2 regions of the Devosia sp. 1566 genome follow, and region 2 is predicted to be linked to the other one. Evidence: predicted binding sites of a transcription regulator. Region 2 holds the regulator's gene; the other holds the start of a gene.
The links. The regulator LexA, encoded in region 2, represses DNA repair genes until DNA is damaged. The targets are predictions, from matches to a motif close to TGTTCNNNNTGTGTTCNG.

Region 1: a site for LexA is predicted at 2,972-2,989, ahead of ELX51_RS19225 (YifB family Mg chelatase-like AAA ATPase). Genes of this name have one in related genera too.

What each region holds. Positions count from the first base shown of each region.
Region 1 covers NZ_CP034767.1:4,033,916-4,039,492, reverse strand. Annotated here, with positions in the region: gene ELX51_RS19235 (YafY family protein) at 152-847, shown strand; gene ELX51_RS19230 (DUF1294 domain-containing protein) at 844-1,176, opposite strand; gene ELX51_RS19225 (YifB family Mg chelatase-like AAA ATPase) at 1,395-2,918, opposite strand; gene ELX51_RS19220 (GH25 family lysozyme) at 3,095-3,931, shown strand; gene ELX51_RS20465 (hypothetical protein) at 4,016-4,138, shown strand; gene ELX51_RS19215 (MarC family protein) at 4,308-4,952, opposite strand; gene gshB (glutathione synthase) at 4,984-5,577, opposite strand, start outside.
Region 2 covers NZ_CP034767.1:1,699,253-1,704,829, forward strand. Annotated here, with positions in the region: gene ELX51_RS08325 (IlvD/Edd family dehydratase) at 1-1,360, shown strand, start outside; gene ELX51_RS08330 (NUDIX domain-containing protein) at 2,044-2,409, opposite strand; gene lexA (transcriptional repressor LexA) at 2,451-3,164, opposite strand; gene glp (gephyrin-like molybdotransferase Glp) at 3,273-4,475, opposite strand; gene moaC (cyclic pyranopterin monophosphate synthase MoaC) at 4,472-4,954, opposite strand; gene trpC (indole-3-glycerol phosphate synthase TrpC) at 4,951-5,577, opposite strand, start outside.

The DNA of each region.
Region 1 (5,577 bases), 1.8 Mb from region 2:
CGCGGGGCGACGACCAGGAGGTCGCGGCGGGGCCGACGACCAAGAGGTCGCGGCGTCCTGACAGGCGCTGTCAGGGCCAAAGCGCAACATCCTTTCCGCAGCAGGCGGGAGGGCCGGGGATGGAGAACACAAGCTGGACAAGACCGAGCGGTTGTTTTCGATCATGGATGCGCTGCGCCGGCACCGCCGGCCGGTTACGGCTGCGGCGCTCGCCGAGGAGCAGGGCGTTTCGGTGCGTACGCTGTATCGCGATGTGCAGACCCTTATCGGGCTGGGCGCGCCGATCGCGGGAGAAGCGGGGATCGGCTATATGCTAAAACCCGGATTTTTCCTGCCCCCGCTGATGTTCACGCCCGAGGAGCTGGAAGCGCTGGTGCTGGGCGCGCGCTGGGTGCAGGCGCAGCCCGATGACGGGCTGGGCCTCGCGGCCAAGAACGCGCTGGCGAAAATCGCCACTGCCTCGCCCGAGGACTTGCGCGACCGCATCAATGATACGGGCCTGTGGCCCGTGGCGCTCTGGCGCGAGCGCGAGCCCCTGCCCATTCTTGGGGACGTGCGCATGGCGATGCGCTGCGAAAAGGCGCTGCGGATCAGCTATGCCGATGAAGCGGGCCAGCGCACCGAGCGGGTGATCTGGCCGGTGCAGGTGGCGTTTTTCGAGGGCAAGCAGACGGTCGCGGCCTGGTGCTGCCTGCGCGATGCATTCCGCAATTTCCGCACCGACCGGATTTTGGCGCTCGAGCTCACCGAGGAGCGCTATGGCCGGCGGCGGGCGGCGCTGGTGCGCGAATGGCAGGCGCTCTGGGAAGAGCATTATCCCGAATGGCAAGCCAAGTGGGAACACTAGGGCAACAGGCTCGCCCCTCCACGCGGTGCTACAAGCCCAAGCGCCAAAGCTGCCAGAGCCAGCAGATGCAGCAGGGCAATGCCCGCTGTCGCCAGAACGAAGCTCGGCTTGCGGGTTTTATGGCGGAACCGCTGCTGCGCCACGAGGCCACCGATTATGCCGCCGCACAGATCAATGGCATGGAGGGCGCCTTCGCTGACCCGCCACTCACCGGCTTGAGCGGCCAGCTTGTCCTTGTGGTAGAGGTGAAAAGACAGGGCGCTCGCGGCGAAATAAACCGCCGCTGACCAGACGGGGAGTGCGGCCCGGGCGAGCGCCAAGGCAACCAAGGCGGTCAGCAGGATGGCGGCAACGGTTCTGAGCCCAGGCGCTGGCTTTGGCGGAGGGGCGGGAGGCAGCCGCTTCGATTGACGGCTCGCCGTTTTTGTCTGCGGTTTTCGGGCGGGCGGGCGTTTGGTGGGCGACCTTCCCGGTTGATCGCTGGGCATTGAGGCTCCCCTTTGCCCTAGCCATAGCCGCGATGCAGTTAACCAAATATCAGCGCGACTTACGCTGCGGCCAAGTTGACGCGGTAGCTCAGGGCTTCGGCGATGTGAGGGCGGGCGACGCGGTCGACGCCGGCGAGGTCGGCAAGGGTGCGCGCAACCTTGAGGACGCGGTGGTAAGCGCGGGCGGAAAGGTTGAAGCGCTCGGCGGCCTGGAGCAGGAGCTTGCGGCTGTCGCTATCGGGGTTGACCACGGTTTCGATCAGGGTGGGGCCGGCAGCCGCATTGGTGTAGATGCCAGGCGCGCCGTGTTCGAGGAAGCGCTGGCGTTGCCGCTCGCGGGCGCGCTCGACGCGTTGGGCGACGACGCTGGAGGCTTCGGCGGGTTCGGCGGGGGCAATAAGATCGGCGGCGCTGACGGCGGGCACGTCGATGCGGATATCGATGCGGTCAAGAAAGGGGCCGGACACGCGGGCCTGATAGTCATTGGCGCAGGCGGCGCCGCGCTTGCAGGTGTGGCCGGGCGTACCGGCGAGACCGCATTTGCAGGGGTTCATCGCCGCAATCAGCTGGACGCGCGAGGGATAGGACACGCGGGCATTGGCGCGGGCGATGACGGTTTCGCCCGCTTCAAGCGGCTGGCGCAAGGAATCGAGAACCTGGGGCGCGAATTCGGCGAGTTCGTCGAGAAACAGCACGCCATTATGGGCAAGGCTGACTTCACCGGGACGAACGCGCAGGCCACCGCCGACTAGCGCCGCCATGGACGCGGAATGGTGGGGCGCGCGGAAGGGGCGGCGATCGGAAATGGCGCCGCCGGCCAGTTCGCCCGCGATGGACTGGATCATCGAGATATCGAGCAGTTCGCGCGGATTGAGCGGCGGCAGGATGGAAGGCAGACGGGCCGCGAGCATGGACTTGCCGGCGCCGGGCGGGCCGATCATCAGGAGATTGTGGCCACCGGCAGCGGCGACTTCGAGGGCGCGGCGGGCGACGAGTTGCCCGCGCACTTCGCTCAAATCTGGCAGGCCGCCATTGGTGAGGTGCTTGCGCGGCAGTGGCCGCGGGGCGCGCTGATGACCGGTCAGGTGATTCACCAAGGCCAAGAGGCTTTCGGCGGCGACGATGTCGACGTCTTCCCCGGCCCAAGCGGCTTCGGGGCCGCAGGCTTCGGGGCAGATGATGCCAAGGTCGCGGGCACCGGCGGCAATAGCAGCAGGGAGGATGCCATTTACGGGAGCGAGGCGGCCATCGAGCCCCAGTTCGCCCAGGGCAAGGAAACCTTCCAGCGCATCCTGCGGAATGGCGCCGATCGCGGCCATCAGCCCCAGGGCGATAGGCAAATCATAATGGCTGCCTTCCTTGGGCAGGTCGGCGGGAGCGAGATTAACGGTGATGCGCTTGGGCGGCAGGCTGAGGCCCGAGGCGAGCAGCGCGGCATAAACGCGTTCGCTCGACTCCTTGACCGCCTTATCGGGCAAACCGACCATGAGAAACTTGGGCAGGCCTGGCGCAATCTGCACCTGGACATCGACCGGCACCGCCTCGATGCCCTGAAAAGCCACGGTCGCAACCCGGGTTACCATGTACGCCATTCCCCCAGCACAGGAGGAGGCTAGCAGAGCACTGCCGCTCCAACAAGAACATTCAGCGAACATTAAATAGGGGTTAACCACGAGGCGGCGGATTGGAGTTAACGCAAGCTTCCCTTAACCGCGCCATGTTGAATGAAAGGCTCGCCTGGTCGTACACGAGTATATTCATGCCCCCAGTCTGCGCGCGCCGTTTTTCTTCCATGCTCAAGGGCGCCGCAATGGCGGCAATGGTGGTGCTGCTTGCCGCCTGCGCGAGCGGCGGTGGACTTTATGGCCCGATCGACGGGGACAACCGGCCCCATGCCGGAGTGGACCGAGCGCGCAAAATGCCGATCCAGGGGATCGATGTGGCGCGCTACCAATCCCATATCGACTTTTCGACGGCGCTGCGCTCGGGCATCGCCTTTGTGTTCATGAAGGCTACGGAAGGAAAGGATTACATCGATCCGAACTTCCGCCGGAACTGGGCGGCCGCACGCGATGCGGGCATGCCACGCGGCGCCTACCACTTCATGACCTGGTGTTCGCTCGCCTCCGAGCAGGCGCAGTGGTTCATCGCCAATGTGCCCAATGATCCCGACGCGCTGCCGCCCGTTCTGGATCTGGAGTGGAACAATCATTCCTCGTGCAAGGTCAAGCCATCGCGGGCCGATGCGCTGGAAAAGATCCGGGTGATGCTAGCGGCAATGGAAGCCCATACCGGCAAGCTGCCCATCATCTATACCGACATGAACTTCCACCGCGACGTGCTGGATGGGGAGTACTTCCCCAATGCGTTCTGGTTGCGCTCCACGGCTGCCGAACCGCATGAGCGCTATCGTAACCGCGGCTGGACGTTCTGGCAGTGGACGCAGACTGGCGTCGTGCCCGGCATCCGAGGTGAAGTGGACCGCAACGCCTTTTACGGTGATCGGAATGACTGGATCAATTTCCTGATGACGGGCTGCGATCCACGCTCATTTGCCGCCCTTGCCCCGACTGGCCGGTGCCGCGTCTACAAATAGGGCGCCGTCACTTGTCAGCCGCGGTGGCGAGGACTAGATTCCAGCCCGTCTTCCGGGCTCAGCCCGGCGCAGAGGAGAACAGCCATGGCTAAAGGTCAGATGCGCAGCAACAAGGAAGCCAAGAAGCCCAAAAAGGACAAGCTGGAAACAGCAAAGCCGATCACGGGCCTTGGTAGCGGCAGCACCGGCAATACCGGCAAGAAGTAAGCATGCCGAGCAAATGCGAATGAGCGACTGGCACAAGGCCGGTCGCTTTTTTGTTGTTGAGGGCTGTCACAGGACCAGAAGCGCGAGCGCCTGAATCGGCGCCGCGGGCGCGAGCGCTCAACGAAGGGGCGCCGCGAGCGCGAGCGCTCAACGAATGGGCGCCGCGGGATTAGCTGGCCAAGGGGCGGAAGATGCCGCTCGAGGCAATGCCATCAAAGATGAACTGCACCGCCAAAGCCGACAGCAGCACGCCGACCACGCGTGACACCACATGGGCGCCGGTGACACCCAGCAAGCGCTGGATGGGGATAGCGAGACGCAGCATCACATAGGTCAGCAGCAAGATGGTGAGCAGGCCCGCGATCACCGCGGCGTCCTTGACGTAATCGCCTTCCGAGCCAGCGATGAGCAGGATCACGGCGCTGATCGCCCCCGGTCCCGCAATGAGCGGGGTGGCGAGAGGGAACACCGAGATATCGGCGCGGTCGCGCGCCTCGATATCTTCCTCGGTGGTGGTGGAGGTGCCGCCAGATGAGCGAGCGAACACCATGTCGATGGCGATGAGGAGCAGCAGCACGCCGCCGGCCGTGCGCAGTGCCGGCAAGGTAATGCCGAAGAGCGCAAGGAGGGGTTCGCCGAAGAGCGCGAAGAAGAGCAGGATCAATCCGCCGATCAGCACCCCGCGAAGCGCCAGGCGGCGCCGCTCGGGCGAGGAGGTGTCGCGCGTGAGCGCCAGGAACACCACGGCCAGATCGGCGGGGCCGATAGTGGCAAAAAACGTGGTAACCGCCAGCAGATAGGTATCGACCGGCATCAGCACACCGCCCTTAAGTTAAGCGGCACGGTCAGCGGCGGCGCCGTTCGATGGCATCAAGGATCATCACCGCAATATCGGGACCGCCAAAGCGCTTGATCTCGCGAATGCCGGTGGGCGAGGTGACATTGATCTCGGTGAGGTAGTCGCCGATCACGTCGATACCGACAAAGATCATATCGCGCTCCTTGAGCGCGGAGCCGATGGCAGCGCAGATCTCGCGCTCGCGGGCGGTGAGTTCGGACAGTTCCGGGCGGCCGCCCACATGCATGTTGGAGCGCGATTCCCCTTCGGCGGGAATGCGGTTGAGGCCTGCGACGGGCTCGCCATCGATGAGGATGATGCGCTTGTCGCCCTTGCGGACATCGGGCAGGTATTTCTGCACCATGAAGGGTTCGCGGAAGCTGAGCTCAAACAGCTCGATCAGGGAGGCGAGGTTATGGTCGCCCTCCTGAAGGAAGAAGACACCGGCGCCGCCATTGCCGTAAAGGGGCTTGAGGATGATGTTGCCATGCTCCTGGCGGAAGGCGCGGATCATCTCGCGATCGCGCGTCACTAGGGTGGGCGGCATCAGCTTGGGAAAATCGGTGACGAGGATCTTTTCGGGCGCATTGCGCACCGCAGC
Region 2 (5,577 bases):
AATTGCGCTCTCGGTCGGACCGATGCTCAATGGCTGGCACAAGGGCGAGCGCACTGGCTCGGGCACCATTGTGTGGAAGGCGCGCCAGATGATGGCGGCTGGCGAGATCGACTACGCGCAGTTCATCGAGCTGGTGGCGTCCTCGGCGCCGTCCACCGGCTTCTGCAACACGATGGGTACGGCAACCACGATGAACTCGCTGGCCGAGTCGCTGGGCATGCAGCTGCCCGGCTCGGCCGCGATTCCCGCGCCTTATCGCGATCGCCAGGAAATGGCCTATCGCACGGGCAAGCGCATCGACGACATGGTGCATGAGGACCTCAAGCCCTCCGACATCATGACCAAGGACAATTTCATCAATACCATCGTGGTCAATTCCGCGATTGGCGGGTCGACCAACGCCCCGATCCACATCCAGGCGATCGCCAAGCATATCGGTGTCGAGCTCGATCTGCAGGATTTCCAGACCTATGGGCATAAGGTGCCGCTGCTCGTGAACCTGCAGCCGGCCGGCGAATATCTGGGCGAGGATTACTACCATGCGGGCGGCGTGCCGGCGGTGGTCAACGAGCTGATGAAGCAGGGGCTGATCCGCGAGAACGCACCCACCGTCAACGGCAAGACCATCGGCGAGAACTGCCGCAACACGCCCATCCAGGACGAGAAGGTGATCCGCCCGTTCGAGCAGCCGCTCAAGGAAGAAGCCGGGTTCCTGGTGCTGCGCGGCAATCTCTTCGACAACGCGATCATGAAGACCAGCGTGATCTCGCCCGAGTTCCGCGAGCGCTACCTTGCCAATCCCGAGCATCCCGGCATGTTCGAGGGCAAGGCGGTGGTGTTCGATGGTCCCGAGGACTATCACCACCGGATCGATGATCCCTCGCTTGATATCGACGAGCACACGCTGCTGTTCATGCGCGGCGCGGGCCCGATCGGCTATCCGGGGGCGGCTGAAGTGGTCAATATGCGGCCCCCTGCCTACCTCATCAAGAAGGGCGTCCACGCGCTGGCCTGTATCGGCGACGGGCGCCAATCCGGCACGTCGGGCTCGCCCTCGATCCTCAATGCCTCGCCTGAAGCGGCAGCGGGCGGCAACCTGGCCATCCTACGCACGGGTGACCGGGTGCGTATCGACCTCAACAATGGCACCGCCGATATCCTGATCTCGGACGCCGAGATTGCGACGCGCCGGCAAGAACTGGCGGAAGCGGGCGGCTACAAGTACCCCGCGCACCAGACGCCCTGGCAGGAGATCCAGCGCGGGCTGGTCGACCAGCTTGGCAATGGCGCCGTACTCAAGCCAGCAGTGGCTTACCAGCGCATTGCCCAGACCTATGGCGTGCCGCGCGACAACCACTAGGCTCAGCCGACAACGACTTCGAGATCCCCGCTTCGGCGGGGATTTTTGTTTCCAAGGCACGGCGAAACTCCGGTCGGCGCGAGGCCTCCGGTTGGGAGCGGCGTTGGCGAGGCATTGCCTCAAAAAACGTTGCGCAAAACGGAAGCTCCGCCCCGCCAACAGCGACTGGGTGCCGATGCCCGCTCCCTCCTGCGGCGCATGCCAGATTCCGCGGATGTCGAACTAAACCCTGGCGGGCACCGCTGCCTGCGCCACATCAGGGTTCCGATGGCCAGTGCAGCTGCCATCGCGATTCTTCACCCAAGACCACCGGACGATAGAGGTCCACGGCTCTTGCGGACACCGGCCGGATCGCGGCGACCCACGATCCCCCAGCCTCCGCGCACCAACCACTCGTCATGATCTCGCTTGGGTGCGCGGATGAGGAGACTATGCGGGTGATCGGCGGGGGCGGGGATAAGTTATTGTCGGGGGGTATGGGGCTTGAGCGGATTGCGCATTGGAGGTGGCCAGCCGGGTCTAACGTCACTCGCGGAGGAGGGACTAAACCCCCACCCCGGTCCTCCCCTCAAGGGGGAGGGTGAAGGAGGGGGCATACAGGCGCTGGTCTGGTGCGGCTGATGAGGACCCTAGGGCGGCAATCGAGTTCCGTCGAAGAGATTATTTCTTGGCCGATTCCGGCTTTAGGCGTGGCGAGCGATGTGGGCGAGGGCCCGCTGGAACATGGGGTGCCATTCGGGGCCCGGTTGGCGCTCGAGTGGCCACCAGAAGAACTCGAACCTATGACCACCATCATCCTGGGTAAAGTGACGCCAGTGTTCGGGGACGGGAGCGGCGGCACTCACCACAACGAAGTGCCAAAGCTGTTGCTCTGCAATGGCACTGCTGGATGGCAGCGTGCGCAAAGCCTCTGCCTGCAGGCCAGACTCCTCCGCGAGTTCGCGCAGGGCACCGACTTCAATCGGCTCGGAGCCTTCCCGTGTTCCTTTCACCAGCTGCAAGCCAGCCAAAGGATGCCTGAACGCCAAGCAGTGGCGCTCTTGCCCCACCCCGCGCAGCAGGACAGGACAGAGTTTTTCGACCCTGGGCGTCAATATTTACGCAGCAGGCCCACCAGGCGGCCCTGAACCTTGACGCGGTCGGGCGGGAAGATGCGGGTTTCGTAGGCGGGATTGGCCGCTTCAAGCGCGATGGTGTTGCCCTTACGGCGCAGCCGCTTGAGGGTGGCTTCCTCGTCATCCACCAGCGCGACGATGATCTCGCCGGTCCCGGCAACGTCCTGGCGGCGGATCAGCACCGTGTCGCCATCGAAAATGCCGGCATCGATCATCGAATCGCCGCGCACTTCGAGCGCGTAGTGCTCGCCAGGGCCAAGCATTTCGGGTGGCACCGAGATGGTGTGGGAATGGCTCTGGATGGCCTCGATGGGGGTACCGGCGGCGATCCGGCCCATGACCGGGACCGCGACGGGGCGCACATAATCATCGCTCCAGCCCGAGCGTGGCGGCGGAGCGGCAACACGGCCCAGATTGCCTTCGATGACGCTGGGCTCGAAGCGGGCCTTGCGGCCGCCGAGCGCGGGGTTCATCGAATCGGGGAGTTTGAGCACTTCCAGTGCCCGCGCGCGATTGGGCAGGCGGCGGATGAAGCCGCGCTCCTCAAGCGCCGTGATCAGGCGGTGAATGCCCGACTTGGAGGCCAGATCCAACGCGTCCTTCATCTCGTCAAACGAAGGGGGAATGCCGCTTTCCTTCATCCGCTCATGGATGAACATCAGCAGTTCATGTTGCTTGCGCGTCAGCATCGGAGCCCTTCAATCGCAGAATCGGAACAAAGACTGAACGAGCATAGGTGTTCCAGTTATGTTCTGCAATAACGCTCAAGGGCGCAGGAGAAAATTCTTTGGCTCTGCTTAGAACCCGTCCAGCGGAATGGCCGCAGCTAGGGTGCCGGCGGGTTGTCCGGGATCGTACTCCGGCTGCACCAGCAGCATATCGGCACGGGCCAGCGAGGAGGTATGACCGCTATCGGTTTCGCTGATCGGGAGCAAGCCCGCACCTTGGCTTGAATGCACCATTTGGGCACGCATGAAGTGGCGCCGGGCGGTATTGGGCGGCGTGGGCGCAAGAAGCGGCAGGTGCCAGCGGGCGGGTTCGGCGACGCCGAGCCAGCGGCGGAGCGCCGGCTTGATGAAGACGGCGGCGGTCACCATGGCCGAAACCGGATTGCCAGGCAGGCCAAACACCAGGGTTTTGCCCAGAGTGCCGAACATCAGTGGCTTGCCCGGGCGCATATTGATGCGCCAGAAATCAAGCTGCACGCCGAGACTCAGCAGGATTTCCTGCACGATATCATGGTCGCCAACACTGGCGCCGCCCGTGGTGATGACGAAGTCGGGCGCTTCGGCAAAGATGCCGGCAAGGCGCTCGGCAAGCGCCGCCCGGTTGTCGGGAGCGATCCCGTAGTCGCGGATCTCGGCGGCGTAAGGCGCAAGGAGCGGCCGCAAGCCGAAGCTGTTGGAGGCAACGATCTGGCCCGGTCCGAGAGCGGTGCCGGGCAGCACCAGTTCGTCCCCGGTGGCAAGGAGCGCTATGCGCGGCTGCATGGCGACGGGCAGCGTCGCGCAATTAGCGGCGGCCGCGACGGCCAGTTGCATGGGCGTCAGGCGCGAGCCTTTCGGAATCAGCTCTTGTCCCTGCCGGAAGTCGTGGCCAAGCGGGCGAATGCTGCGCCCGATGGGAGGTTGGGCCGCAAAGCTGACGCGGTCGCCGGTGCGGGTCGCTTCCTCCTGCATGATCACGGCATCAGCGCCCGGGGGCACGGGCGCGCCGGTGAAGATGCGCACGCAGGTGCCCGGGGCGATATCCGCGCCAAAGCCGGCGCCGGCCTGGGCGGTGCCGACGACATCTAGGATCGCGCCCGGCACGATATCGGCCGCACGCACGGCATAGCCGTCCATGGCGCTGGCGGGGAAAGGCGGCTGGTCATGGCGGGCGAGCAGGGGCTCGGTCAGTACCCGGCCGGCGGCGGCCTCAAGCGGCACCGACTCGGTGCGGGCGGGCGGCACGCGGGCGAAAATGGCCGCGAGGGCGTCTTCAACCGGGAGCAGGCTCATGGCGCCCGCTGGAAATCGCCGGACTTGCCGCCCGATTTTTCGAGTAGGCAGATCGCGGAAATAACCATCTCGCGGTCGATGCCCTTGGCCATGTCGTAAAGCGTAAGCGCCGCGGTGGAAGCCGCCATGAGGGCTTCCATTTCCACCCCGGTCTGGCCGGTGGTTTCGGCAGTCGCAAGAATGGTGATGGCGCCGGGCTCGCGCGCCTCCATCTCGACGCTGACCTTGGTGAGCGGGATGGGGTGGCAAAGAGGGATGAGCTCGGCGGTCTTTTTGGCTGCCATGATGCCCGCGACGCGCGCGACGGCCAGGGCGTCGCCCTTCTTGAGGGCGCCACCCATGATGGCGGCAATGGTTTCGGGCCGACCGCTGATCACCGCCTGGGCGAGGGCGCGGCGGCGGGTGACTGCCTTGTCGCCGATATCAACGATCCGGGCCTCCCCGCGCTCGTTGAGATGGGTCAGCTGCGGCTCGCTCATGGATGGGCGGCCTGGGGCACACCCTGCAGGAGGGCGCGGGTGGCGGCGACCACATCGGCCTGGCGCATCAGCGATTCGCCGACAAGGAAGGTGCCGATGCCGGCTGTGCGGTCGAGATGCTGCAGGTGTTCGTGGCCGTTGATGCCGCTTTCGCTGACCAGCACCTTGCCCGCGGGCACGCCGCCAGCAAGGTTGACCGAGGTATCGAGCCGGGTTTCGAAGGTGCGCAGATTGCGGTTGTTGATGCCGATGAACTCGGCGTCGAGCGCCAGCGCCCGGTCGAGCTCAAGCTGGTCGTGCACTTCCACCAGCGCATCCATGCCCCACTCACGGGCGCTATCGAGCAGGTAGCGGGCAACATCGTCGCCAATAGCGGCAAGGATGATGAGGATGCAGTCGGCCCCCCAGGCGCGCGCTTCGGCGACCTGGTAGGTTTCGAACAGGAAATCCTTGCGCAGGACCGGCAAGGCGGTGGCGTCGCGCGCCTCGCGCAAAAACGCCGGCGAGCCCTGAAACGAGGGCTGGTCGGTGAGGACCGAAAGGCACGTCGCACCGGCCTCTTCATAGGCGCGCGCGATCTCTGCCGGGTTGAAGTCGGGCCGGATCAGGCCCTTGGAGGGACT